3 regions of the Pseudolabrys taiwanensis genome follow, and region 2 is predicted to be linked to each of the others. Evidence: predicted binding sites of a transcription regulator. Region 2 holds the regulator's gene; each other region holds the start of a gene.
The links. Region 2 encodes PhoB, which activates phosphate uptake and scavenging genes when phosphate is short. Its sites were predicted from a motif close to TGTCATNNANCTGTCAT; they were not measured.

Region 1 (9,541 bases), 370 kb from region 2:
CAAGGCCATCGGCACCATCGTCAATTGCGCGATCACGATGGTGGCCCCGGTGAAGGCGCTGCCGTCGCCCGCGCCCTGCGCCACCAGCGACTGGCCGAGCAAGGGCAGCATCGCCGCGTTGCCGAGATGAAACAGCAGCAGCGTCGCGGCGAGCACGAGCAGCGGCTTGCAGGTGACGAGCACCGACCACGCCGAGGCGGCGCTTTCCGTCTCCTGCGCCAGCCCGCGCGCGGCGCGGTAGTCGATGTGGCGCGGGTCGATCCAGGCGAGCGCGATCACCGACGTCACGGCCATCGCAGCCATCACCGCGAACACGGCGCCGAAACCGAGCCAATAACCGAAAGCGCCGGCCAGAGCAGCGGACACCACGTTGCCGGCGTGATTGTACGCCTGATTGCGGCCATTCTGGCGGGCGAAGCCCGCCTGGCCGACAAGACCGAGCGTGATCGCCGAGAGCGCCGGCCCGATCGCCGCCGCCGCGATCCCGGTGACGATCTGCGTCGACGTGACCGCGACGAAGCCCGTCGTGGTGAACACCGCGAACGACGCGAACACAATCGCCAACGCGCCGACGACCACCAGCAGGCGCTTGGCGCGAATATGATCGACCAGCGCGCCGAGCGGCGCCGTCGCCAGCATGCCGGCGAAGCCGCCAATGGTCATCGCCAGCCCGATCTGGCCCGGCGTCCAACGCTGCTGCTGCAGATAGACGCCGAGGAACGGCCCCCAGCCATCGGCAACATCCGCCACGAAGAAGTTGACGGCGCTGAGGGCGGCGAGCGAGCTGTTCATGTGGGCGGGCTCACATCAGCCAGAACAGACCGGCGGCGATGGTGATGATCGTCAGCGGCGCGCCGATCACGAAGTAGGACCAGAAGTCGAGCTCGACGCCGCGCGCCTTGGCCCGCTGCGCGACGATGAGGTTGGCGACCGAACCGACCAAAGTGAAGTTGCCGGCGAGCGTCGAGGTCATCGCGACGATCAGCCAGGCGCGCTGCGGATCCTGCAATTCGACGATGAAGGGCTTGAGCACCAGGACCGCCGGTACGTTGCTGACGATGTTGGAGAGCACCGCCGTCGCGGTGCCGAGCCACACGACGTTGTCGAGATGCAGACTGCCGAGCAAGGCCGGCAGGTTCGGCGCGATCGCCGTCTTCTCGAGGCCGGCGACGACCACGAACAGCCCGACGAACATCACGAGCAGCGGCCAGTCGATCTCCTGATAGATCTTGTGCGGACTGACGCGGCGCGTCAGCAGGAGGAAGGCGCCGCCGACGATCGCAACCTTGGCGACCGGCTGGCCGAGGAAGAACAGCGCGATCATGACCGCGACGACCAGCACGCATTTGATCATGAGCGGCTTATGCACCTGCGCCTCCACCGTCTCCTGCGGCAGCGACGCGCCGTTGAAGAATTCGCGGCGATAGACGGCGGCGATCAGGAGCCAGGTGACGACGAGGCCGAAAGCGGCAACCAGCGCCAGCGTGGCGGTGAAGGTGCTGTAGGGGATGCCCGACAGACTGCCGATGATGATGTTCTGCGGATTGCCGGTGATGGTCGCGACGCTGCCGATGTTGGACGACATGGCGATCGCCAGCAGATAAGGCAGCGGATTGCGCTTGAGCCGGGCGACGACGTCGAGCACCAGCGGCGTCAGCACGAGGCAGATTGTGTCGTTCACCAGGAACGCCGACAACAGGCCGGATGCCAGCACCACCGCCGTCAAGAGACCGAGCGGATGGCGGACATGGGTGACGATCCAGCCATTGACCAGCCGGAAGAAGCCAGACACGCGCAGATTGGCGACGACGATCATCATGCCAAGCAGCAACGTGATCGTGTTGAGGTCGATGGCGCGGTAGGCATCGTCCAGCGACAACACGCCGACGGCCACCATCAGGCTGCCGCCGAGCAGCGCGGCACCGGCGCGGTCGATGCGATAGAGCGGGATCTTGCCGAGCGCGACGACCGTATAGGTCGCCAGGAAGATCAGCACCGCAAGCGCGGTCATGAGATCGGGCATGCGGTCTCCGGGCCGGCAACGCGCCGATCGGCGGCGGCGGTCGAATGGTATGCACGCGACGTAACGCCTGTCGACGGAGAACGGCCGCGCGGAGACCGCATAAATTCTTCGTATCGAAGCCTGTCCACAGCGCGAATCCCGTCACCGGCCTGTCAAACCGGCGCGGTAACAAGAACGGGTACTGCGTTCAACAGTTCCGCGTAGCCCCTTCTTGGCGGTCCCGCCGGCGATCCGCACGGGACCGCTCGTTTTTTGCGCGCAGCCGCGACGCGCCGGGCAACGGCGGCCTGCAAAATTGTGTGATACGGCCGCCACCCCGCCCGCCGGCGCGGTATGATGGCGGCGCGGCATCGGGCCCTGCGCAAAGCCCCGTCCGCTTGGAAGAGGGAGCGACGCGATGCACATTTCACGCCCGGCGGGCTTGGCCGCCGTCCTGCTGTTGATCGGTGCCAGTGGCGCCTTGGCGCAGCCCGCGCCGCGTGGCCAGGCGCCGCAACAACAAGCGCAGCCGCCGCAGCAGCAGGCGCCGCAAATCGCGCCGGCCAAGCCCTACAAGGCAGTGGCGTTCACGCCGCCGGCCGAGATGAAGGATCCGGCGTTCGACGCCTTGCGCAAGCAGCTCGCCGACGCCGCGCAGAAAAAGGATCGCGCCGCGCTGGCGCCGCTGGTGGTGGCGAAGGGCTTCTTCTGGGAAGGCGAAAGCGGCGACCGCGCCGACAGCAAGAAGTCCGGCATCGACAATCTGGCCGCCGCGCTCGGTCTTTCGAACAAAGACAGCGCGGGATGGGACATGCTGGCGAGCTATGCCGACGATCCGACCGCCGGACCGACGGGTCCGCGCAAGGGCGTCGTCTGCGCGCCGGCCGATCCGCAGTTCGACGGCGTCGCCTTCGATGCGCTGCTCAAGGCGACGCAGACCGACATCGCCGAATGGGGCTATCCGGTCTCGCCCAACATCGAGGTGCATGCGAAGGCCGCGGCCGATGCGCCGGTGACCGGCAAGCTCGGGCAGGCCTTCGTACGCGTGATGCCGGAGGAGAAGCCGGCCTCGACCGCCTTCCTGCGCATCGTCACGCCGGACGGCAAGATCGGTTATGTCTCGACCGACAGCATCGCCCCGATCGGCAACGACCAGCTCTGCTACATGAAGGAAGGCAATGCCTGGAAGATCGGCGGCTTCGTCGGCATCGGCGGCGGGCAGTAGCGTATTTAGTTTAGCTGAATCGACTCACATCCCGCTCGTCCCCGCGGAAGCGGGGACCCAGCGCTGGATTCCCGCTTGCGCGGGAATGAACGGAGTTTGTGGCGCGGGCCGGTGAAGAGTGAGTAGCCCGGATGAATCAACGGGTCGGCGCAAAGCGCCACCCGACGATGACGCCGCAAAATCTGCGGACTGCCCCGCGTTTCGCTCCGCGCATGCGGGCGACATCGGCGCAAGCCCCCCTCACCCGTACCGCAGCTTCGTCGCCACGATGGTGAGCATCAGCGCCAAGGTAACGCTCTCCGAGCCGATCAGCGGCCAGTTGTTGAGCGCGATGCCGTAGACGAGCCACAGCGCGACGCCGAGCGTGAAGGCGAGATTGGCCGGCAGCGACAGCGCGCGCGTATCCTTGTCGCGGATCACCTTTACCGCCTGCGGCAACCAACACAATGTCGTGAGCGTGGCGCCGGCTGCGCCGACAAGTTCGATCGTGGCAGGAGACAGCATGGCCATTGCCATAGGCACGATTCGAGAATGGAATGTGACAACAGGAGCCTTCCGCCGATGACCGACGCGTCACGCCTTCCACCCCGGCAACTCGCCTGCGCGCGCTGCGGCGCGACATTCGAATGCCGTCTGGGCGGCGGCTGCTGGTGCAACGACGAAAGCGTCAAGCTGCCGCTGCCGGCGATCGGCGGCGAGGACTGCCTCTGCCCCGCCTGCTTACGCAAAGCCGCCGAGGCGCAACAACAGCAACAGCAATAGCGGCGCGTGAGACAACCTTACCCATCTTCGTCTATACAGACCGGCCCGCGCTCCCGCGGCCTTTTCCGAATGAGAAAATCCCATGATCGACTTTTATGCGCTGACCAGCCCGAACGTGCAGAAGATATTTATCATGCTCGAGGAGTGCGAACTGCCGTACAACTTGAAGACCGTGGACGTGTGGGCGAACGAGCAGTTCACCCCGGAATTCACCAAGATCAATCCGTTGCAGAAAGTCCCGGCGATCGTCGATTCCGAAGGCCCGGGCGGCAAGCCCTACACCGTGATCGAATCCGGCGCGATCCTGCTCTACCTCGCCGACAAGACCGGCAAGTTCGTGCCCAAGGATAAGACCGCCTATTTCGACATGACGCAGTGGCTGATGGTGCAGATGGCCAATCTCGGGCCGATGTGCGGCCAGCTCGTGCACTTCTCGAAATTCGCCGGCCCCGGCCAGGAATACGGCGCCAGCCGCTACCGCACCATGGTCAACAAGATCTTCGACGTCTACGAGCAGCGCCTCACCGGCCGTCCCTTCATCGCCGGCGACGAATACACCATCGCCGACATGGCCGCGTTCCCGTGGCTGCGCAACGCGGCCTTCCTCGGCCTGGACGCCGCCAAGCGCCCGCATGTGAAGGCCTGGGTCGAGAAGCTGGAAGCCCGCGACGGCGTCAAGCGCGCGCTCGCCAAGGTCGCCACCATCACGTCCGCGCGCGACACCGCCACCGACGACCAGAAAGACCGCTACTTCGGCCGCGGCAAATACGCGGTGGCGTGAGGAGCCTGACGCATTCCTTGTCCCGTCATCCTGAGGTGCGGGCGAAGCGAGCCTCGAAGGATGAACGGCCGAGGAGTCCGGGGCCGTCGCCTTTCGAGGGCCGCGCATAGACATGCGCGGCCACCTCAAGGTGACGGGACAAAGGCAGAGACAGTTTTGCTGCCAAGCGCCATGCTGTCGACACGATAGGGGTCTATTTCTTGAGGGAATCGACCCCTGAATGAGCGGCCGCGCGCGACGCCCCCGAGGCGCCGCGCGCGCTCGCGTTGGAAATGCCAGATTACGTGTCATGTTTCGCCTGTTTGAACGCACGCTGAAGCCCACCGCCACGACCGGCGCCACCGAGCCGCCGCCCGGCCTCGTCGCGTTCTATTGGCACTTCGCCCGCCAGGCCAAAGGCCTGTTCATCGGCTTGTTCGCCGCCGGCTTCGTGGTGGCGGTGCTCGACGTCACCGTGCCGGTCTTCATCGGCCGGGTGGTGACGCTGGTCACCAACACCAAGCCGGAAGAGCTTTTCACCGTCGCCTGGCCGATGCTCGCCGCCATGGCCGCGGTGCTCCTGGTCGCGCGTCCGGCCGCCTACATGACGCAGCAACTGCTGATGAACCAGGCGATCGCGGCGAACGTGTCGAACCGCATCCGCTGGCAGAACCACTGGCACGTCGTGCGCCAGTCCTGGGCCTTCTTCCAGAACGACTTCGCCGGCCGCATCGCGACGCGCGTGATGCAGACCGGCCCGGCGATCCGCGAAAGCCTGGTCGCGCTGCTCACGGCCGTCTGGTTCATCATCGTCTACGGCGCGAGCTCGCTGGTCCTGCTCGCCTCCGCCGATCCGTGGCTGGCGCTGCCGATCCTCGTCTGGTTCGCGGCCTACATCGTGATGCTGCGCATCTTCGTGCCGCGCATGCGCGACAAGTCGAAGGTGATGTCGGAAACGCGCTCGATGCTGACCGGCCGCATCGTCGACACCTACACCAACATCGTCACGGTGAAGCTGTTCGCGCGCGCCAAGGACGAGGACGCCTATGTGCGCGAGGCGATCGACCAGCACACCGGCCGCTTCCACGAGTCGCTGCGCCTGAACACCTTGTTCGCGCTGACGCTGATCCTGCTCAACGCAGCTCTGATCACCGCGACCGGCGCCTTCGCCATCGTGTTGTGGCGGCACGGCCAGGTGAGCGTCGGCACGGTCGCCATGGCGCTGCCGATGACGACGCAGATCGTCGCGGCGTCCGGCTGGGTCGCGTGGCAGATCACCTCGATCTTCGAGAACATCGGCGTGGTGCAGGAAGGCATGATGACCATCGCCCGCCCGCACACGTTGGTCGACGCGCCGGAAGCACCGGCGCTCGCGGTCTCGCAGGGCGAAGTCCGCTTCGACGACGTCTCGTTCGGCTATGGCCGCGAGAGCGGGCTGATCGAGAACTTCAACCTCACCGTCAAGCCGGGGGAGAAGATCGGCCTCGTCGGCCGCTCCGGCGCCGGCAAGTCGACCTTGGTCAACCTGCTGCTGCGGTTCTTCGAGGTCGAGGGCGGCCGCATCCTGATCGACGGCCAGGACATCGCCAAGGTGACGCAGGAGAGCCTGCGCGCGCAGATCTCGGTGGTGACGCAGGACACGTCGCTCCTGCATCGCTCGATCCGCGCCAACATCCGCTACGGCAAGCCGGAAGCGACCGAGGCCGAGATCGTCCGTGCCGCGGAGCTCGCGCACGCGCACGATTTCATTCTCGATCTCGAGGATCAGATCGGCCGCAAGGGCTACGACGCCCATGTCGGCGAACGCGGCGTCAAGCTTTCGGGCGGCCAGCGTCAGCGCGTCGCCATCGCGCGCGTGATCCTGAAGGACGCGCCGCTCCTGGTGCTCGACGAAGCGACCTCCGCGCTCGACAGCGAGGTCGAAGCGGCGATCCAATCGAGCCTTGGCACCTTGATGGCCGGCAAGACGGTGATCGCCATCGCGCACCGGCTGTCGACCATCGCGCAGATGGACCGCTTGGTGATCCTCGATCACGGCCGCATCGTCGAACAGGGCACGCACGAGGAACTGCTGCGCGCCAACGGCCATTATGCGGCGTTGTGGCGTCACCAGTCCGGCGGCTTCATCGACCTCGACGATCAACAGGCGGCGGAGTAAGGCACAGCCGGACAAACACCGGCGGCTCTCACTTGCGGCAGCTCGTCATGGATGCCCGGGTCAAGCCCGGGCATGACGGAGAATGTGGGGCGCCCCTCCCTACGGTCATTGCCGGGCATAGCCCGTCGAAGACGGGCGTGAACGCCCTGATGCCCCGGCAATCCATGATGAAGCTCAGCGCGTGATGTCGTTGTAGAGATCACGCCACTGTGGGTTCGACGCCTCGATCAATTGCAGCTTCCACAGCCGTGGCCAGTGCTTGATGTTCTTCTCGCGCTGAATGGCGTCGTACGGCGCATCGTATTGCTCGAAATGCACGAGCATCTTGAGCCCGTAACTTTGCGTGAAGCCTTTCACCAGACCTTCGCGATGTTCGTAGATGCGGCGAACAAGATCGTTCGTCACGCCCACATAAAGCGTGCTGCGCGGATTGTTGGTGAGCAAATAGACCCAATAGGCTGCCATCGCGGGACGGCATCATGGATTGCCGGGTCAAGCCCGGCAATGACCGTGTTGAAAGGCAGCCGCCCCACACTCTCCGTCATGCCCGGGCTTGACCCGGGCATCCATGATGACGTGCCGCAACCGGTAGCCCTACGTTCTCGGCAGGTGCTCACGCCTCTCGCCGGCACGGACCTTTCAACAAATAACCACCCCTTCGTCGCGTCCGGATACCGGCAGGCTCAGTCGTCCACGCCGTTGTCATCGTCCTGTCATCGGCTGGAGAACACTGCGGCACAGCGTCAAACTGCCGCGCAGCGAATAAGAGGACGAAAGCATGCGTACCGCCGACCTTGCCGATGCCCATCCGGCGACCGGGATCGTCTGGATCTATCGCTTCGGTCCGGACGGCACGGCCGCGGCGATTGCCAACGAGCAGGTCGACCAGGCCTTGACCGACCAAGGGCCCGGCTGGACCTGGGTGCATCTCGGGCTCGCCGATACGCGCTGCCGCGCCTGGATCGCGCAGAGCGCGCCGGTGTCGGACATCGCCCGCGAACTGCTCACCGGCCAGGACCGGCATCTGCAGCTCGACATCGTCGGCCAGGAAGTGATGGGCGTGCTGCCCGATCTGCACCAGGAGTTCGCCGAGCCCGGCGAGGATCTCGTCCGGTTGCGCTTCGTGCTGACCGACAAGGTTCTGCTCACCGCCCGCAACCGGCCGGCGCATTCGCTCGACGCCATCCGCCGCGCCGTCGACGCCGGCAAGCGCTTTCCCACCGCGCTATCGCTGCTCGACGCCGTGGTCGACCATTTCGCCGATGCCGTCGGCCGCATGGGCGAGAAGCTCGGCAACGAGCTCGACGATGCCGAAGATCATCTCATGCGCGACGAGCCGATCGGCGACCGCGCCGGCATCGGCCGCGTGCGCTTGCAGGCGGTGCGCGTGCACCGGCAACTGGCGCAGTTGCGCGGCATGTTCGCGCGGCTGGAAGCGCGCGTCGCCGCCGACAACGCGCAGGTCGGCCGCGCCATCCGGCGCCTCGGCCAGAAGCTCGAAGCCATCGATCACGAGATGACCACGCTGCACGAGCGCGCGCGGCTGCTGCTCGACGAGCTCGACTCCAAGATGATGGCGGTGACCAACCAGCGGCTGTTCGTGCTGTCGGTGCTCACCGCGTGCATCCTGCCGCCGACTTTGGTCACCGGCTTCTTCGGCATGAACACCAAGGACCTGCCGTTCCAAAACACCGACGCCGGCACCTGGGTGGCAGCCACCATCGCGCTGCTCGCCGGTCTGGCTTGCTATTGGGCATTGCGGCGGCTGCGCGCGTTCTGACTTCGACCTTTCCATGCGCGCGTGCGCGGCTCATAATGGCGCGGTTGCTTATTTCCACTCGTGAAAGTCCCGTCCATGATCCTTGAAATTGCGCAGATCGATGTGAAGCCCGGCACGGAAGCCGAGTTCGAAAGCGGCGTGCAGAAGGCCGCGCCTTTGTTCAAGCGCGCCAAAGGCTGCACCGGCATGGCCCTGCAGCGCTCGCACGAAAATCCGCAGCGCTATCGTCTCTTCGTGCAGTGGGCGACGCTGGAGAATCACACGGTCGACTTCCGGGGTTCCGACGACTTCCAGGAATGGCGCAAACTGGTCGGTCCGTATTTCGCCACGCCGCCGGAAGTCGAGCACGTGACGGAAGTGTTCAAGGGATTCTAGTCTCGGTCATTGCCGGGCATAGGCCGCCGAAGACGGACGTGAACGCCTTATGACCCGGCAATCCATGATGAGCCGCAACGGGCAAACCAAAATGTAAGAAGGTCATGCACGGAACTGCATCATGGATGCGCGGGTCAAGCCCGCGCATGACAGCGGAGAGGCCCATACCGGAATAGCAGGTTATGAAAGGCTGAAGCCATGCAACGCAGCGTCGACCGCATTCTCACCACGCACACCGGCAGCCTGCCACGCACCAAGGAGGTGGTCGACCTGCTGATCGCCGAGCAGCGCGAGCCGGGGCAACACAAGGCCGCCCTCGCCGCGGCGGTCGACAAGGCGGTGAAGCTCGTCATCGCCAAACAGATCGAATGCGGCATCGACATCGTCAATGACGGCGAGCAGGGCCGCACCGATTATACGGTGCATGTGCTCGACCGCCTGACCGGCTTCGAAGGCGAGAGCGCGCCGCCGATGGGCAC
Region 2 (9,541 bases):
GCCAGCAACAACGTCTGTGCATTGCCCGCACGGTCGCCGTGCGCCCCGAGGTGATCCTCTTCGACGAGCCGTGCTCGGCGCTTGATCCCATCTCGACGGCCAAGATCGAAGAGCTGATCGACGAGCTCAAGGACGATTACACGATCGCGATCGTCACCCACAATATGCAGCAGGCGGCGCGCGTCTCCGACTTCACGGCCTTCATGTATCTCGGCGAAATGGTCGAATTCGACGAGACCACCAAGATCTTCACGACCCCGACCGATCGTCGCACTCAGGATTATATCACCGGCCGCTTCGGCTAGCGCGCGACAAGAGCGCGAAGGACAACGACAAATGACCGACCAGCAACATACCGCGAAAGCCTTCGATTCCGACTTGCAGGACTTGTCCCGCATGGTTGCCGAGATGGGCGGACTTGCCGAAAAGCAGGTGGCCGAAGCCGTTGCCGCTCTGGCCCGGCGCGACACCGCGCTGGCGCAGCGCATCACCGAGGCCGACACCAGCATCGATAAACTGCAGCACGAGATCGAGGAAAAGGCGGTTCTCACCATCGCACGTCGTCAGCCGATGGCGGTCGACCTGCGCGAGATCGTTGGCGCGTTGCGCCTTGCCAACGATCTGGAGCGTATCGGCGATCTCGCCAAGAACATTGCCAAACGCGTCATTGCGCTGAATGCGGAATTTCCCCCGCCGAAGCTGATCCGCGGCGTCGAGCACATGACCGATCTACTGCTCGAGCAGCTCAAGACGGTGCTCGATGCTTATGTGCGCCGCGACATCAGCAAGGCGCTGTCGGTGTGGCGCGGCGATGAAGAGATCGACGCGGTGTGCACCTCGGTGTTCCGTGAGCTGCTCACCTATATGATGGAAGACCCGCGCAACATCACCTTCTGCATCCACCTGATGTTCTGCGCGAAGAATATCGAACGCATGGGCGATCACGCCACCAACATCGCCGAGACCGTGCATTACATCATCGAAGGGCGCCCGATTGCCGACAAGCGGCCGAAGGGCGACACCACGACCATCCCGGCGTTGCGTGCGGCGGGGGAGTAACCGCGAGACCATAAGATGAGCGCCCGCATCCTGATCGTCGAAGACGAGGAGCCGCTGACGATGCTCCTCCGCTATAATCTCGAAGCGGAGGGATACGAGGTCGAAACCGCCGCCCGCGGCGATGAGGCCGATACCCGCCTGAAAGAAGCGACCCCCGACCTGGTCGTGCTCGATTGGATGCTGCCGGGCCTCTCCGGCATCGAGCTTTGCCGTCGTCTGCGGGCCCGCCCCGAAACACGGCAATTGCCCATCATCATGCTCACCGCGCGAGGCGAGGAGAGCGAGAAGGTGCGCGGTCTGGCGACCGGCGCCGACGATTATATCGTCAAACCGTTCTCGGTGCCGGAACTGCTTGCGCGTGTGCGCGCGCTGCTGCGCCGGGCCAATCCAGAGCGGGTCGCCAACGTGTTGACCATCGGCGATCTCGAGCTCGACCGTGAAAAGAAACGCGTCTCGCGTTCGGGCCGTGCGATCGATCTCGGCCCGACCGAGTATCGCCTGCTCGAGTTCCTAATGGAGCGTCCGGGTCGCGTGTTCTCGCGCGAGCAGTTGCTCGACGGCGTCTGGGGTTCGGACATCTACATCGATGAGCGGACCGTCGACGTCCATGTCGGCCGTCTGCGCAAGGCGATCAATCGTGGCCAAGCCGCCGATCCGATACGGACCGTGCGCGGCGCCGGCTACGCGCTCGACGACCGCTTCGGGCGGATGAACTAGTGCGCGCTTATCCCTCCCCCGCTCGCGGGGAGGGTGGCGAGCGAAGCGAGCCGGGTGGGGGTCGCTTTCAATTGCGACGTTACTCACCCCCGGCGCTGCGCGCCGGACCCTCCCCTTTCAGGGAAGGATAAGAAAGCAAAAACAAAAAGGCCGGGCAGTGCGCCCGGCCTTTTTCGTGATCGGTTGATTGCGCTCAGCCTCTGAATGCCCGCTTCTCACGTCGGCGATCATTGGCCGGCTGATAGGCCACGCGGCAGTGGAACGAGCAGTAAGGTTGTTCGTTCGAGGTGTCGCCGCCGCAGAAGAAGAAGTCCGACGCGCCCGGATCACCCACCGGCCAGCGGCAGGTATGCTCGTTGAGCTGCAGCAACGTCTTGCGCTGCTCCGTCGGAATTTCGATCAGTTCCGGCTCGGGCTCCGGCTCGTACTCGTAAGCGAGCGCGGTATTGCCGCGGACTGCCGGCCGCGAAACGCGCAGCATGTGACCGGAAGAGCGCGCTTTACGCGGCCGCGGCGCGGCCGAGGACGGGCTCTTGGCGCGGCCGGAGAGGCCCAGGCGATGCACCTTGCCAATCACCGCGTTGCGGGTGATGCCGCCAAGCTCGGCCGCGATCTGACTGGCGGAAAGCCCGTCCGACCACAGCTTCTTGAGAAGTTCGACCCTCTCGTCCGTCCAGCCCATCGGTATTCTCCCAGGCGCCCTAGCCTTGGTTAGAATCCATCCCCGACGACCGGTGCCTCCCCAAGCGGGCACCCGGACGCGTACGCTCCAGGGATGAACTAGAAATCTATCTCGCCGTACGAAATGTCGTACTGACTTGACCAAAACGCTACAATATGGGGTGACTCGCGTGCAAGCACCGCGCGGGCCCAAACCGCAGCTACCAACAGTTTTCCAATAGAATCCGGGCTTGCGGCGTAATTGAGTCCGCGAATCGCTCGGCGCCAAAAGGTTGACTTGGAGCCGCCCGGCAATAAAATACGTCGTAACAGTGCCGCCCGGCGAGGCGGCACGTTTCGTTTTGGCCCGCGCATGCACCCGAACCCGGGCGACCGGCGCGGGGAGACATCCAGCCGATACCGAGCAGGATCGGCCTGATGATGAAAGAAGTTGGCCGTGACCTCGCACCTTTTGCCGACCTACGCGCGCGTCGATCTCGCTTTTGAGCGGGGTGAGGGCGCTTGGCTTTATACGGCTACGGGCGAGCGTTATCTCGACTTCACCTCGGGCGTTGCCGTCAATGCACTCGGTCACGCCCATCCCAAGCTGATCGCGGCGCTGACCGAGCAGGCGCACAAGGTCTGGCACGTGTCCAATCTGTACCGTGTTCCCGGCGCGGAACGGCTGGCCGATCGCTTGTGCGCGGCCTCCTTTGCTGACTTTGCGTTCTTCTGCAACTCCGGCACCGAGGCCATGGAAGGCGCCATCAAGATGGCGCGCAAGTATCACGCCGTATCGGGTCGGCCCGAGCGGTTCCGCATCATTACGTTCGAAGGCGCGTTCCACGGCCGCACGCTGGCGGCGCTCGCCGCGACCGGCAACAAGAAGTATCTTGAAGGCTTCGGCCCGCCGGTCGAAGGCTTCGACCAGGTGCCTTACAACGACATCGAGGCGGTCAAGAAGGCCATCGGTCCGGCAACCGCCGGCATCCTCATCGAGCCGGTGATGGGCGAGGGCGGCGTGCGCGTCGTGCCGCATTCCTTCCTGCGGGCGCTGCGCGAGCTGTGCGACCAGCACGGTCTCCTGTTGATCTTCGACGAGATCCAGACCGGCATCGGCCGCACCGGCGCGCTGTTCTCGTATCAGCTCTCGGGCGTGGAGCCCGACATCATGACGCTGGCCAAGGCTCTCGGCGGCGGTTTCCCCATTGGTGCTTTCCTCGGCACGGCGGAAGCGGCCAAGGGCATGACCCCGGGCACACACGGCTCGACCTTCGGCGGCAACCCGCTCGCCGTTGCAGTCGCCAACGCGGTGCTCGACGAGGTGATGGCCGATGGCTTCCTCGAGGGCGTCAAGCAAAAGACGCTCAAGCTGAAGCAGCGGCTCGCCGAGCTGAAGGATCGCCACGCCTCCGTGATCGCCGAGGTGCGCAACGAAGGCCTGCTGATCGGCCTGCGTTTGGTGCCGCCGGTCGCCGAAATGGTGGATGCGCTGCGGGCCGAGAAGATGGTGGCGCCGGCCGCCGGCGACAACGTCCTGCGCCTCCTGCCGCCGCTGATCATCGGCGACGAAGAGATTGCGTTCGCAGTCGACGCCATCGATCGCGCCTGCCAGCGGCTGGCGCAGGCCCACGCTCCCGCCAAGGGAGCCGCCTGATGTCTGGCAACGACGTGCGGCATTTCCTTGATCTGATTGATATTCCGAAGCCGGTCCTGCATGGGCTCATCGACAAGAGCCGTGCGATGAAGGCCGAGCGTGCCAAAGGCGTGCGTCGCGCGCCGCTCGAGGGCAAGACGCTGGCGATGATCTTCGACAAGCCGTCGACGCGCACGCGCGTGTCCTTCGACGTCGCCATGCGCCAGCTCGGCGGCGAGGCGATCATGCTGACCGCTCAGGAGATGCAGCTCGGACGCGGCGAGACGCTCGCCGACACCGCGCGCGTCCTGTCGCGCTTCGTCGACGCCATCATGATCCGCACGCTCGATCACGAGGCGGTCGCGGAGATCGCGCGCTATGCGACGGTGCCGGTGATCAACGGGCTGACGCGCCGGTCGCATCCCTGCCAGGTGCTGGCCGACATCATGACCTATGTCGAGCATCGCGGCCCCATCCAGGGGCGCACCCTGGCTTGGTCGGGCGACGCCAACAATGTCTGCGCCTCGCTGATGCACGCTGCGGAACGCTTCGACTTCCGTCTGCGCGTCGCGACCCCGCCGGAACTCAAGCCGAAGAAGTGGCTGATGGACTGGGTGAAGTCCTCCAAGGCGGCGATCGAGATCGGCGATGATCCGGAAGCGGCGGTGAAGGATGCCGACTGCGTCTTCACCGACACCTGGGTATCGATGGGCGATCGCGAGGCCAAGCACCGCCACAACATCCTCAAGCGCTATCAGGTCAATGCCAGCCTGATGGCCAAGGCGAAGCCGGACGCGTTATTCATGCACTGCCTGCCGGCGCATCGCGGCGAGGAAGTCACCGACGAGGTGATCGACGGGCCGCAGTCCGTGGTGTTCGACGAGGCCGAGAACCGTCTGCACGCGCAGAAGGGCCTCCTCGCCTGGTGCCTGCACGCCGACGCCTGAGAGAGCGGCGTTACAGCGGATCCACCCGCGCTGCCGTCCGGCGGCGCGGCCGTAATGTGCCCGGCCAGCCACACTGCTGTCGCTAAGAAGACGTGGACGCCCGGCATAAAGCCGGACGGGACGACCGAGATCTCAGGACTCGAAATTCGGCGCTCGTGCGCTACATAAGACGTCATGACCGACATGAGCGACTATTCAGCGATCCCGACCCGGGCACCGTCCGCTGCCACCGTGGACGATGCCGTGCTGCCGTTCGAGGTTTCTAGCCTCGATCTGCGCGGCCGCGTGGTCCGTCTCGGCCCCGTGGTGGACGAGATCCTCGAGAAACACGCCTACCCGCAACCCGTGGCCAAACTTCTCGGTGAAGCCTTGGTGCTCACGGTGATGCTCGGTTCGGCCCTCAAGATCGAGGGCCGCTTCATTTTGCAGACGCAGGCCGATGGCCCGGTGCGGATGCTGGTGGTCGATTTCATGGCGCCCAACAAGGTGCGCGCCTGCGCGCGCTTCGATCAGGATCGCGTTGCCGAGGCTATTGCCGCGGGCAAGACCGATGCCGGTACGTTGCTCGGCGACGGCCATCTCGCGATGACCATCGACCAGGGGCCCGATATGAGCCGCTATCAAGGGCTCGTGGCCCTCAATGGCGGCAGCCTGGAGGATGCCGCGCACGAGTATTTCCTGCGCTCCGAACAGATTCCGACCCGCGTCCGGCTTGCCGTCGCGGAGGAACTGCGCGCGCGCGAGGGCGGTGCCACGCATCGCTGGCGCGCCGGCGGTATCATGCTTCAGTTCCTGCCGAAGTCAGCGGACCGCGCGCGCGTCGCCGACCTTCATCCTGGCGATGCGCCGGAAGGCGTCGAGGCGCATGCCGTCGTGGAGGACGAGTCCTGGGTCGAAGGCCGCGCGCTGGTGTCGACTGTCGAGGACGTCGAACTGATCGATCCTGAACTGTCGAGCGAGCGCCTCGTCTATCGGCTCTTCCACGAGCCGGGCGTGCGCGTGTTCGAGGCCACTGATGTGCGCGCGGAATGCTCCTGCTCGCGTGACGCCGTGGAGAGCATGCTCAAAAGCTTCTCGCAGGATGACCGCGATCACATGGTCGAGAACGGCAAGATCTCCGTTACCTGCGAGTTCTGCAGCGCGAATTACGAGTTCGCGCCCGCCGATGTGGGCGCCAACGAAAGCTGACGGCGCGTGCTAGCATGGCGGCATGCGCCCGATTCTCGCCGCTCTGCTGGTGATCGCGCCCGCCGCCGCAAGTGCGGAAAGTTGTCCGGCACCGCTCGCCGCCGCCCATAAACTTGTTCTGGTGACAGCCACGACGCTTGCAAGCAGCACGGCAAGCCTGCAACGCTTTACCCGCGCCTCACTTCAATCGCCGTGGCTGGCAGACGGAGGCCCGACAACGGCGCTGATCGGCCGCAACGGCGTCGCATGGGGATATGCGTTTCGCCGCATGGCGCGGCCCGGCGAGCCGATCAAGACCGAAGGCGACAAGCGCGCGCCGATCGGCTTCTATCGTCTCGGTGCGAGCTTCGGATTTACGCCGTCGTTACGCCAGGACCAACTGCGGATACGCGCCGATACCGTCTGCGTCGACGACGCGTCATCTCCTGCCTACAACACCATTACCTCGCGTGCGCGCATCGGCAGCGAGGTGCATGGCGAGAACATGGCGCGCGTGCCCTACTACCGGCATGGCCTCCTGGTGGATTATCCCACCAGCCGCGCGGCGCGCGGTGGCTCGTGCATTTTCGTCCATCTGTGGACGCCGAATAATAAAGGAACTGGCGGCTGCGTCGCTTTGCCCGAGCCGCAGCTCATTAGTCTCCAGCGCTTTGCCGAAAGCGGTGCCGTGCTCGCCATTCTGCCGCATCAGGCGCTCGAGCGCTTCAAGGGCTGTTTGCCGTGACCGTCGTGCTTCAGTTGATCGTGCGCTCTGCGTAGCTTGAATCGAGCGAGAAGGCTGGGATCTCGATGTCGAATCGTTCTCCGTCGGCCGTCACCATGCCGTAGCTGCCGACCATGAAGCCGGATGGGGTCGGCAGGGGCACGCCGCTTGTGTATTCGTATGACTCGCCGGGCTTGAGCACCGGTTCCTCGCCCACGACGCCGGGGCCTTTGACTTCCTGCAGGCGACCGGTTGCATCGGTGATGCGCCAATGGCGTGTCTTGAGTTGGACAGTTTCATCACCAAGATTTGTAATGTCGATCGTATAGGCCCAAAAGTAATAACCGTTGCTGGGCGACGACCGCTCCGAAACGAAGCGGGGCGTCACTGTGACCTCGATCTTGCGGGTAACCGCGCGATACATCTATCTAGAATCCTGCTACTTTACGGCGGCTGTTGCTCTCGCGACCCGCGCCTGGATTATGACCGAAAGCTCGCACGAAAGAAACGGCGTCCATGGCTCCGGTTAAGACCGAACGCGACCTGCGGCTTGATCTGTTCCGCGGTTTGGCCCTCTGGCTGATCTTCCTCGACCATATTCCGTCGAACGCGGTGAGCTGGATCACTATCCGCAACTATGGGTTTTCCGACGCGACCGAGATCTTCGTCTTCATCTCGGGCTACACTGCGGCGTTCGTTTACGGCCGCGCCATGCAGGAGCATGGCATCATGGTGGCAGGGGCACGCGTGCTCAAACGCGCCTGGCAGATCTACGTCGCACATGTCTTCTTGTTTGCGATCTATCTCGCCGAGATTTCCTATGTCGCCCATTCCTTCGACAACCCGCTTTACACGGAAGAAATGGGTGTCCTCGACTTTCTGAAGAACCCCGACGTCACGATCCTTCAGGCGCTGGTGCTGAAGTTCAAACCGGTGAACATGGACGTGCTGCCGCTCTATATCGTGTTGCTGGCCGGCTTTGCGCCGGTGTTGTGGTTGTTGCTGCGTGCACCGTCGCTGGCGCTTATCGCATCCGCGGTGCTGTATACGCTGACATGGTTGTTCGATTGGAATTTTCCTGCCTATCCGAGCGGCAGCTGGGTATTCAACCCGCTGGCTTGGCAGTTGCTGTTCGTGTTCGGTGCTTGGTGCGCCCTCGGCGGCGCCCGAAATCTGACGCGGTGGATCAATTCGCCGGTGCTGGTGGGCCTTGCCGTTGCTTATCTGCTGTTCGCATTTCTTATCGCGCTGACGTGGTATTTTCCACGGCTTGGCTCGTACGTGCCGGAAGTGGTCGGCGACCTCATTTATCCGATCGACAAGACTAACCTCGATGTCTTGCGGATCCTCCACTTTCTATCGCTCGCCATCATCACGGTCTATTTCGTCCCGCGTGACTGGCCGGCATTGCGCTCCAAAGCCTTATGGCCAGCCGTTGTATGTGGCCAGCATTCGCTCGAAACGTTCTGCCTCGGTGTGTTCCTGTCCTTTGCCGCGCACTTCGTCTTCACCGAGGTATCGAACCGCGTGCTCGTCCAGTTCGTGGTGAGCCTCATCGGCATCCTCGTGATGGTGGGCGCGGCGGCGCTGCTTTCGTGGTATAAGCGCGTCGAGCGACAGGGACCGCGTCCGCCAACGACCAGGCCGGGCTACGCGGGGGGCGACGCATGATCGGGCGAGTACTACTTTTGCTGGCATTGCAGCTGCCGGTAGGAGCGGCGATGGCTCAATCTGTGGGCGACATGCCCGCGGAATGCCGGGTGGCCGAGCATCTGGTCGAGAACGGGATTCCGCTGCCGCGCGTCACCAAGGCGATCGCCAACAAACGTCTGTCCATCCTGGTCGTCGGAGCCGGCTCCTCGCTATTGCCAGGACCGAATGGCGCGCAAAACGCGTATCCAGCACGGCTGCGTGCCGCCCTGGCCGAAAAATTTCCCGGTGTCGAAATTTCGCTCGCCACCGATGTGAAGGCGAGGCGGACCGCGCTGGAGATGGTCAAGGTGCTGCCGGAGGATATTGCGGCAGCCAAACCCGAATTGGTTGTCTGGCAAACCGGCACGGTCGACGCCATGCAGGGGGTGGACCAAGATGAGTTCAGCCAAGCCCTTGGCAAAGGCATAGCCAAGGCGCGGGCCGCTGGTGCCGACGTGGTCCTGGTCAACTCCCAGTACAGTCCCCGCACCGATGCGATGATCGCCCTTGGCTCGTACGGCGAAACCCTTCGCTGGGTTGCAGTGCAGCGGGAAGTCCCCTTGTTCGATCGTTTCAGCGTGATGAAGCTTTGGGGCGATCTGGGAACCTTTGATTTATACTCCGCGACTAAAAAACTTGACATAGCGGGGCGTGTTCATGATTGCATTGGGCGGTTGCTGGCGGACCTGATCGTGGCCGCAGCGAAACCGGAGGCGCCGCCCGCGCCGGCGCCTGACAAGTGATCCCCTAGAAAGGGGCTGCTCTTGAAGCTCTTCCGGCTGATTGTGCAGTGTGAGTCTCATCGCCGGGGGCCAGGAGTACGCCGCTTGTTAAGGCATGCCCTTTTTCGTCGCGCGGTTCGGCCGCTGACCGCCGCGCTCATTGCAGGTTTGTTTCCGTTCGCCGCCTGGGCGGGCACCGCCGTGCCGCGGTGCAACA
Region 3 (9,541 bases), 1.6 Mb from region 2:
TTTCACCGCAAGTGCCGGCTCCGGCGTGAAGGCCGGAGCCGGGTTCGTCGCGAAGGCGTTACTGGCGGTTGGCTGGCGGCTGGGGCGATGTCGTGCCGGAGCCTGTCGTGCTGGGCGGCGTCGCGCTCGGCGTTGTGCCGGGCGTGGCCTGGCCGGTCGTAACCGGCGGCGAGGCGCTGTTGCTCGCCGTGTTCTGATTGCCGGTCCAACCGGCGATCACGACGAAAGCAATCAAGGCAATCACGGCGATACCCGCAATCCAGCCCCAAATGCCGCTGCTGCTTTCATCGCGCCGCAGCACCGGATCGCTCAGGCGCGGGTCGGGATCGGTATAACGCGGGTCAGTCATCTCGGCCTCCCTGGGTTCGCGGACGTGTGGTCGTCCTGTCGCGGGGCAACCCACGAGTGACGACCACGGTTCCGAGACGACGCAGGGAAACGAGGAGGGAACCCGCTGTGGACGTCAGGCGACGCGGATTGCCGCGCGCCAAGCGACCCAGAAGATCAGGAAGAAACACGCCAGAAACACGGGCAAACTGGCCGTTGGCGACCATGTTTCGACGCTGCGGCCGATGCCGTAGGCGATTACTTCGCCGATGGCGACGAAGACTGCGTAGACCGCGAGCAATTTCATGGCTGCTATCCCCCCTGTGCAGACGCTGCGACGCTAGCACCCGGGCCGCCGCGCGAGGCCTAACGAATGTGTAAAAAAGGAGGCAGGGGGGACCGAAGATGCTATAGCGCGGTTCCCACCTTCTGCGACGTCACTGAAGCTTCATGCCGGTCTCAACATGCCCTTGAGTCGTGCCGCCATCGCCGCGGCGCCCCTGTTGTTCGTGTTTCTGTGGAGCACGGGCTTCATCGGTGCGCGTCTCGGCATGCCCTATATCGAGCCGATGACCTTTCTGACGCTGCGCATGGCGTTGGTGGTGGCCATTCTCATCGTGCTCACGCTCATCGCGCGCGTGCGTTGGCTCACGGCGACGGAGATGGGTCACAGTCTGGTCGCCGGCGCGCTGGTGCATGGGCTTTATCTCGGCGGCGTCTTCGTCGCCATCGATCAAGGCGTGCCGGCCGGCATCTCGGCGCTCATTCCCGGTCTCCAGCCCGTCCTTATCGCGACCATCGCCAACAGGTTCATGGGCGAGCCGGTGACCGGCCGGCAATGGCTCGGCCTCACGCTCGGTCTTCTCGGCGTGCTGCTGGTGCTGCACGACCGCAGCATCGTTGCCGCCGGCTCGGTGCTCGGTTGGTGCGCGAGCGTGACTTCGCTGCTCGGCATTTCCCTCGGCACGCTCTATCAGAAGCGCTTCTGCGGCGGCATCGACTGGCGGCCGGGCAACACGGTGCAATATGCCGGCGCCACGGTGCTGTTCGCGATCGGCGCTTTCGCCTTCGAGACGCGCGTCATCCATTGGAACGGCGAACTGGTGTTCGCGCTCGCTTACCTGGTGATCGTTCTCTCGATCGCCGCCGTCGCGCTGATGTACTGGCTTATCCGCCGCTCGGCGGCGACCGGCTTTGCCAGTCTGTTCTATCTGGTGCCGGCGACCACCGCGCTGATGGCTTTCCTGCTGTTCGGCGAAAAGCTCGATGCGATCTCGATCGCCGGCATGCTCATCTGCGCGGTCGGCGTCGTGCTCGCCAACCGCGGCGACGCCGGCAAGGCTGGCGCCAGGCGCTGAGCCTATTTCTTGGGATCGAGCACGAGTTGCGTCTGCGTCACCAAGGCGCAGAGCCGGCCGTCGCGACGCGTGATGCGCGTCTGCCAGACCATGGTGGTGCGGCCTTTGTGCAGGGCCGTGCATTCGGCGTAAGCGACGTCGCCGATCGGCACGCCGGCGAAGAAATTGGTCTTGCTCTCGATCGTGGTCGTGCTCTGGCCGGGCTTGAGGTTGGCCGTCGCGGCCGTGCCGCCGAGATTGTCGGCGAGCGCCATGATCGCGCCGCCATGCATGATGTTGAAACGGTTGTTGAGCTGGTCGCGCACCGGCAGTTCGGCGGCGACGCGATCGGACGAGACATGCGTGATTTTGAGGCCGAGAAATTCGGCGAAAGGCGGCTGCAGCTTCGCGGCCTCGTTGAATTCGCTCATTGCAAAGGCTCCGACGTGAATGCGGCGCGCACCATTACGGCAGGCGAGGTGAAAAGCAAGAGCAGGGGGCGTTAACGAGAAGGGCGCCGACGTTGCCGTCCGCGCCCTTCTGAAGCGAGCCTGTCGCCGTCGCTCTTACTGCGGCTGCGGCACGATGCGGATATAGGGCCGCGGCGCCTTGAAGCCCTGCGGCCAGATCTTCTTGGCCTCGTCGTCGCTGACCGAGCCGGCGATGATGACGTCTTCGCCCTGCTTCCAGTTGGCGGGCGTCGCCACGCGGTGCTTGGCGGTGAGCTGCAGCGAGTCGAGCACGCGCAGGATCTCATCGAAGTTGCGGCCGGTGGTCATCGGGTAGACGAGGATCAATTTGATCTTCTTGTCCGGGCCGACGATGAACACGGTGCGGACGGTCTGGTTATCGGCGGCGGTGCGGCCTTCCGACGAACCGGCGGTCGCGGCCGGCAGCATGCCATAGGCCTTGGCGACCTTGAGATCGGTGTCGCCGATCATCGGATAGTTCGGCGCGAAGCCGACCACGTCCTTGATGTCGTCCGCCCACTTGGCGTGGTTGGTGACCGGGTCGACCGACAGGCCGATGATCTTGGTGTTGCGCTTGTCGAACTCCGGCTTGAGGCGGGCCATCGTGCCGAGTTCGGTCGTGCAGACCGGGGTGAAATCCTTCGGGTGCGAGAACAGCACGCCCCAGGAATTGCCGAGCCAGTCGTGGAAGCGGATTTTGCCTTCCGTGGTTTCGGCCTCGAAATCCGGTGCGGTATCGCCAATCGCAAGCGTCATGACCAATCCTCCAATCGCTTATCTGCTGTGAGTTCCCACGCTTAATATAGGCCGGCGCGGTGGGTGGGAATAGGCTGCCGGCAAAGAGTACCGGGGCACTATGGTTTACCAGGCTGAGAGAACACGCCTTCGGTCACCCTTCGTTCCCGCGAAACATTATCCCCGCATCACCGCGCATAGCCATCGGTTAAGGTGCCGAGGAAAGCGACGATATCGCCGATCTCCTGCGCCGACAGCCGGGGCGTGTTCCCCGGCTTGCCGCCGAACGGCGGCTCGTCGTTGACGTTGCCTTGGTATTGGGCCGGCAGGTCGTCGAACTTGCGCACGTGCCCGGCGGCGTCGCGCGGGTACCACTTGCCCGGATCGGTGTCGCGCTCGACGTAGAAGGCGACGGCATCGCGCAGGCTGTGCATCTTGCCGTTATGGAAGAAGCTCTGCCGCAAGGCGACGTTGCGCAGCGACGGCGTCTTGAACAGCCCGCAGTATTCGGGCTTCCCGGCGAGATCGGTGCGTAAGGGACCGCACACGCCGAGATCGAAGAATTTGGGATCGGCATTGGCCGGGATGGCCGCGTTGCGCGGCACGCCGATCGCAATCAGACCGTAGTCGGTGAACTGCGGCGGCGTGCCGTCATTGCCGGGACTGCTGCGGTGGCAATTGCCGCAATTGCCTTTGGCCGGATCGTTGAAGAGGGCGAGGCCACGCGCTTCTTGCGGGGAGAGCTGCGCGCGGCCGGCAAGGTAAGCGTCGTACTTGCTGCTGTACGGGTAGAAGTCGCGCCACGACTGTTGGAAGACGTCGAGCGCGTGACCGATCGCGGCGGCCGCCTTCTTGCCGTCGTTGAAGATGTCGCTGCCGTAAAGCGCGCGCATGTCGTCGGCAAAGCCTGCCTGCCGGGCGCGCGCGGCGAGCGCATCGGCGTTCTCATTTGCCATCTCCACCGCGGAGAATAAGGGAAACAGCGCTTGGTCGCGGCGCTGGTCCATGCGGCCGTCCCACGTCAGGCCGCCGGTCGGGCCGTTGTCGACGCTGCCGTCGCCTTCGTCGTCCGCTTCGAAATAATGCTCGGTGAACGGCGGCACCGCCTGCAGGTATTTGAGGGAGGGTGCCGCGCGTAAGCCTGGCTGCCGCATGTCTTGGCCGCCGCGCTGGACGGGCAACGCATTCGCCGGCGCAAAGCCGTGCGCCGGATCGTGGCAGCTCGCGCAAGCCATCTGCCCCGAAGCGGAGAGGCTGGGATCGAAGAACATCCTGCGCCCGAGCGCTTCGAGCGCCGCCGCGCGCGCATAGGCTTGGTGGCGCGTCAGGCCGGCGTCCTCGGCGCCGGCCATACCGAGGCCAAGCGCCAGAACCAACGCAACACATGCGACCTTGGTCGAATAGAAGGGGCGGAGCACGGATGAAGGACCGTTCGGCCGGAGGGCCCAACCTGGAACGGCACCATGACACTAAATTGACAGCGCGGGGCGGTGCCCCGCTGCGGGTTCATCCGCCTGCCACACAACGCGACCTATCATCGCGCCTCGGGGCGGTCCATTCGTTTATTTCGAGGAGACATTATGAAGCGATCGGTTCTGGCTTTGGCGCTGGCGAGCACGGCGCTGACAAGCGCGTATGCACAGGCGCAGGGGGTGAAGGCCATCGATACCGTGGTGGTCATCTACGCCGAGAACCGCAGCTTCGATAACCTCTACGGACACTTTCCCGGCGCCAACGGCCTGCAGAACGTGACGCCGGAGATGGCCGTGCAGCACGACCGCGACGGCGCGGTGCTGGCCGAACTGCCGCCGGCGTGGGGCGGGCTGACCGCCAAGGGCGTGACGCCGCCGATCACGCAGGCGCAGAGCGAGCATCTGCCCAACAAGGTGTTCGCCATCGACGATCCGAACGGCTTCAATGCGCCGCTCAGCGTCACCACGCGCGACCTCTGGCATCGCTTCTACGAGAACCAGATGCAGATCGACGGCGGCAAGAACGACAAGTTCGTCGCCTATGCCGACGCCGGCGGTCTGGTGATGGGCTACTACGACGGCTCCAAGCTGCCGCTGTGGAGCGTGGCGCAGAAATACGTGCTCGCCGACAATTTCTTCCAGGGATCGTTCGGCGGCTCGTTCAGCAACCATTTCCAGCTCGTCTGCGCGTGCACGCCTTTCTATCCCGATGCCGACAAGAGCCCCGCGAAAGGCCTCATCTCGGTGGTCGAGGCCGACGGCGTCACGCTGACGCTGGCGTCCAATTCGCCGAAGTCGGCGATGGAAGGGCCGCCGAAATTCGTCAACAGCAGCAACCTGACGCCCGACTTCTACGCCATCAACACGATGCAACCGCCGTATCAGCCGAGCAACAACAAGCCGGCCGAGGGCGGCGACGCGCGCCTGGCCGATCCCAAGCTCGCGACGACGCTGCCGCCGCAGACGGAAAAGACGATCGGCGATCTTCTCAGCGAGAAGGGCGTGCAGTGGGCCTGGTATGCCGGCGCCTGGCAGGCGGCGCTCGACGGCAAAGGCGGCGCGCCGGTGCCGAATTTCCAATTCCACCATCAGCCGTTCAATTACTTCGTCCAGTACGCGCCGGGCACGGCGGCGCGCGCCGAGCATCTCAAGGACGGCGGCATGAACGGCGAAGCCTTTATCAAGGACATCGACGCCGGCAAGCTGCCGCCGGTCACCTTCTACAAGCCGCAGGGCAACCTCAACGAACATGCCGGCTACACCGACGTGGAATCCGGCGATAAGCACATCGCCGATGTCGTCGCGCATCTCGAGAAGAGCCCGCAATGGGGCCACATGTTGGTGGTCATCACCTACGACGAGAACGGCGGTTTCTGGGATCACGTCGCGCCGCCGAAGGCCGATCGTTGGGGCCCGGGCTCGCGCATTCCGGCCTTCATCATCTCGCCCTTCGCCAAGAAGGGCACGGTCGATCACACGCAGTACGATACGACGTCGATCCTGCGCTTCATCACCAAGCGTTTCGAGTTGCCGGTGCTGGCCGGATTGACCGCGCGCGACGCCGCGCTGAAAGCCAACGGCCAGGCCGCGCTGGGCGATCTCACCGCGGCGCTTGATCTGCCGCAATAGGATCGCGCGCGGTATACTTCACACCTGCCGGCGTAGGGCCGGCGGGTGTGACGCATGGACATCGACCAACTTCTCTATCGGCTCGCGGTCGCGCTCGGCATCGGTCTGTTGACCGGTCTCGAACGCGGCTGGCAGACGCGCGAGGCGATGCCCGGTTCGCGTGCGGCCGGCATCCGGACCTTCGCGCTGTGCGGCGTGCTGGGCGGGCTGACGGCGGCGCTCGGGCAGGCGACCGGCTCGGCCGAAGGCACGGCGCTGGTGCTCGGCATCGGCTTTGCCGCTTACGCGGCGGTGGTAGCGTTGTTCCAGCGCGAGGCCAACCGCGCGGCCGACACTTATTCCGCCACGACTTTGGTGGCCGCGCTGCTCACCTACATCCTCGGCGCCTATGCCGTGCTGGGCGACACACGCGTCGCCGCCGCGGCCGCGGTGGCGGTGACCGGCATCCTCGCGGCACGCGAGGACATGCATAGTCTGGTCGCGCGTCTCACCTGGCCCGAACTGCGCTCGACCTTGGTGCTGCTGGCGATGACGCTGATCGTGCTGCCGTTGCTGCCCGATACGCCGATCGGGCCGGCCGGCAGCGTCAATGCGCGCGACGTCTGGCTGATCGCCATCGTGCTCGCGGGCGTCTCCTTCGTCGGCTACGGCGCGGTGAAGATGTTTGGCGCCGAGCGCGGCGTTTTGCTGGCGGCGCTGGCCGGTGGTCTCGTGTCGTCGACCGCGGTGACCATGACCAGCGCGCGGCGTGCCGCCGCGGGCGAGGGCAGCGCCGAACTGCTCACGGCGGGAGTCGCCATCGCCAGCGCCGTCTCGTTTTTGCGGGTGTTGGCGATCGCGGCGGCGATCAAGCCGGACCTTGTCGCGCTGCTCGCGGCGCCGCTCGTCGCCGCGACTGTCGCGGCCTGCGTCTATGCCGCCATCACCGCCACATGGAGAGTCAAGGAGGGCGATGGCCGGGCGCAGCGTCCGGCAGAGTTCAAGAATCCGTTCAGCTTCTGGCCGGTGGTCGGCTTCGCGCTTTTTCTCGGTGCGGTCATCGTGCTTGGGCGCGTGGTCGGTGAGAGATACGGCGCGCAGGGCGCTTTGTTGGGCGCGCTCGCGGTCGGCCTTGCCGATGTCGATTCCATCACCGTCTCGCTGTCGCGGCTCGTGCCGCAACCGTTGAGCGCACTCGACGCGACGCAGGCGATCCTGGCCGCCGTGGCCAGCAACATGATGGCCAAGCTTGTCGCCGGCGCCGCCATCGGCCGTCACCGCTTCGCGGTCGAACTCACCATCGTGACCGCGCTCTGCTACGCGGCGGCCCTGGTCGGGCTCTGGGGTGCCGCCCTTATGACCGGCCGTTGACATTTTCGTTGCAACGCCGCAAGCCTGACGAAGTCCGGTCGAGGGGTGAAAATTCGGCATGTTCAAGCGCATTCTGATCGCCAATCGCGGCGAAATCGCCTGCCGGATCATCAAAACCGCCCGCAAGATGGGAATCGAGACGGTCGCGGTCTATTCCGACGCCGACAAGGATGCCCTGCACGTCGAGATGGCGGATGCCGCCGTCCACATCGGCCCGCCGCCCGCGGCGGAAAGCTACCTGATCATCGACAAGATCATCGCCGCCTGTAAGGCGACCGGCGCCGAGGCGGTCCATCCCGGCTACGGCTTCCTGTCCGAGCGCGAGGCGTTTCCGACCGCGCTCGCCGCCAACGGCATCGTCTTCATCGGTCCGAACCCCAAGGCCATCGCGGCCATGGGCGATAAGATCGAGTCCAAGAAGGCGGCGGCCGCGGCGAAAGTCTCCACGGTGCCGGGCCACCTCGGCGTCATCGAAGACGACAACGAGGCGATCGCGATCGCCGAACAGATCGGCTACCCGGTGATGATCAAGGCCTCCGCCGGCGGCGGCGGCAAGGGCATGCGCATCGCCCACAGCAAGGCGGAAGTGGCGGAAGGTTTCGCGCGCGCCCGCTCGGAGGCGAAGTCGTCCTTCGGCGACGACCGCGTGTTCATCGAGAAATTCATCGTCGACCCGCGCCACATCGAAATCCAGGTGCTCGGCGACAAGCACGGCAACGTCATCTATCTCGGCGAGCGCGAATGCTCGATCCAGCGCCGCAACCAGAAGGTCATCGAGGAGGCGCCGTCGCCGCTGCTCGATGAAGCGACGCGCAAGAAGATGGGCGAGCAGGCTGTCTCTCTGGCGAAGGCCGTCGGCTACGACAGCGCCGGCACCGTCGAATTCGTCGCCGGTCAGGACAAGAGCTTCTTCTTCCTCGAGATGAACACGCGCCTGCAGGTCGAGCATCCGGTAACCGAACTCGTCACCGGCATCGATCTCGTCGAGCAGATGATCCGCGTCGCCGCCGGCGAGAAGCTGTCGATCACGCAGAGCGACGTGAAGCTCAGCGGCTGGGCGGTCGAGAGCCGCGTTTATGCGGAAGACCCGTACCGCAACTTCCTGCCGTCGACGGGACGCCTGACGCGCTACCGGCCGCCGGCCGAGCGCGTCGAGGCCGGCGTCACCGTGCGCAACGACACCGGCGTCTACGAAGGCGGCGAGATCTCGCTCTACTACGATCCGATGATCGCCAAGCTCGTCACCCATGCGCCGACGCGTCTCGCCGCCATCGAAGCGCAGGCCGACGCGCTCGATGCTTTCGTCATCGACGGCATCCGTCACAACATTCCGTTCCTGTCGGCGTTGATGGCGCATCCGCGCTGGCAATCGGGCAAGCTCTCGACCGGCTTCATCGCCGAGGAATTCCCGCAAGGCTTCCATCCGCATCCGCCGGAAGGCGAGCGTGCCGACGTGATCGCCGCCGTCGCGGCCGCGGTCGATCATGTGCTGGGCGAACGCAAGCGCCAGATCTCCGGCCAGATCGCCGGCAAGGCCGTCACGCGCGAGAGTCAGCGCGCGGTATGGCTCGGCGAGCACGAAGTGCGTCTCGAAGTGAAGCGCGAGAACGGCACCATCGCCGTGCAGCTAGGCGGGCAGGGCGCGTGGCGGCATCTCGCATCGGATTGGAAGCCGGGCGATCCGATCTGGAACGGTGCCATCGACGGCAAAGCGGTCGCGGTGCAGGTGCGGCCGATCCCGAACGGTTTCGTGCTGGCTTATCGCGGTGTCGAGACGAAGGCTTACGTCTATACCGAACGCGAGGCGGCTTACGCGCGGCTGATGCCGGTGAAGCAGGCCGCCGACACCGGCAAGCTCGTGCTGTGCCCGATGCCGGGCCTCGTTGTCTCCATCGCGGTCAAGGAAGGCCAGGAAGTCAAAGCCGGCGAGACCGTCGCGGTGGTCGAGGCTATGAAGATGGAGAACGTGCTGCGCGCCGAGATCGACGGCACGGTCAAGAAGATCAACGCCAAGCCCGGCGACAGCCTGGCGGTGGACGCGGTCATTCTGGAGTTTGCCTGATTTAGGAACCCCTTACGCCGCAAGACGTTCGCTCCGTAAGTAAAGAGACTTACGGAGAGGTTCCATGTCGGTACAGGAACTGCCCGCCCAGGAGCAGCAGCGCCAGCCGGGCCGCGAAGACAAGATGTGGCCCGAGCCGGAGTATACGCCGAAGTATTC

Region 1: a site for PhoB is predicted at 7,608-7,624, ahead of DW352_RS23885 (CorA family divalent cation transporter). Genes of this name have one in related genera too.
Region 3: a site for PhoB is predicted at 4,333-4,349, ahead of DW352_RS03365 (acid phosphatase). Genes of this name have one in related genera too.

What each region holds. Positions count from the first base shown of each region.
Region 1 is NZ_CP031417.1:5,023,607-5,033,147, reverse strand. It holds gene DW352_RS23925 (MFS transporter) at 1-792, opposite strand, end outside; gene DW352_RS23920 (ArsB/NhaD family transporter) at 803-2,023, opposite strand; gene DW352_RS23915 (hypothetical protein) at 2,421-3,227, shown strand; gene DW352_RS23910 (SemiSWEET family sugar transporter) at 3,468-3,731, opposite strand; gene DW352_RS23905 (cysteine-rich CWC family protein) at 3,789-3,989, shown strand; gene DW352_RS23900 (glutathione S-transferase family protein) at 4,072-4,770, shown strand; gene DW352_RS23895 (ABC transporter ATP-binding protein) at 5,060-6,907, shown strand; gene DW352_RS23890 (GIY-YIG nuclease family protein) at 7,082-7,372, opposite strand; gene DW352_RS23885 (CorA family divalent cation transporter) at 7,686-8,687, shown strand; gene DW352_RS23880 (antibiotic biosynthesis monooxygenase family protein) at 8,763-9,062, shown strand; gene DW352_RS23875 (cobalamin-independent methionine synthase II family protein) at 9,261-9,541, shown strand, end outside.
Region 2 is NZ_CP031417.1:4,655,338-4,664,878, forward strand. It holds gene pstB (phosphate ABC transporter ATP-binding protein PstB) at 1-305, shown strand, start outside; gene phoU (phosphate signaling complex protein PhoU) at 337-1,059, shown strand; gene phoB (phosphate regulon transcriptional regulator PhoB) at 1,075-1,776, shown strand; gene DW352_RS22170 (GcrA family cell cycle regulator) at 1,970-2,458, opposite strand; gene DW352_RS22175 (aspartate aminotransferase family protein) at 2,888-4,093, shown strand; gene argF (ornithine carbamoyltransferase) at 4,093-5,019, shown strand; gene DW352_RS22185 (Hsp33 family molecular chaperone) at 5,194-6,207, shown strand; gene DW352_RS22190 (hypothetical protein) at 6,230-6,931, shown strand; gene apaG (Co2+/Mg2+ efflux protein ApaG) at 6,942-7,334, opposite strand; gene DW352_RS22200 (OpgC family protein) at 7,427-8,581, shown strand; gene DW352_RS22205 (SGNH/GDSL hydrolase family protein) at 8,632-9,345, shown strand; gene DW352_RS22210 (SGNH/GDSL hydrolase family protein) at 9,367-9,541, shown strand, end outside.
Region 3 is NZ_CP031417.1:706,855-716,395, forward strand. It holds gene DW352_RS03340 (hypothetical protein) at 59-349, opposite strand; gene DW352_RS26655 (hypothetical protein) at 464-634, opposite strand; gene DW352_RS03345 (DMT family transporter) at 792-1,685, shown strand; gene DW352_RS03350 (PaaI family thioesterase) at 1,688-2,095, opposite strand; gene DW352_RS03355 (peroxiredoxin) at 2,231-2,890, opposite strand; gene DW352_RS03360 (cytochrome-c peroxidase) at 3,058-4,221, opposite strand; gene DW352_RS03365 (acid phosphatase) at 4,450-5,970, shown strand; gene DW352_RS03370 (MgtC/SapB family protein) at 6,025-7,320, shown strand; gene DW352_RS03375 (acetyl-CoA carboxylase biotin carboxylase subunit) at 7,379-9,382, shown strand; gene DW352_RS03380 (SDR family oxidoreductase) at 9,447-9,541, shown strand, end outside.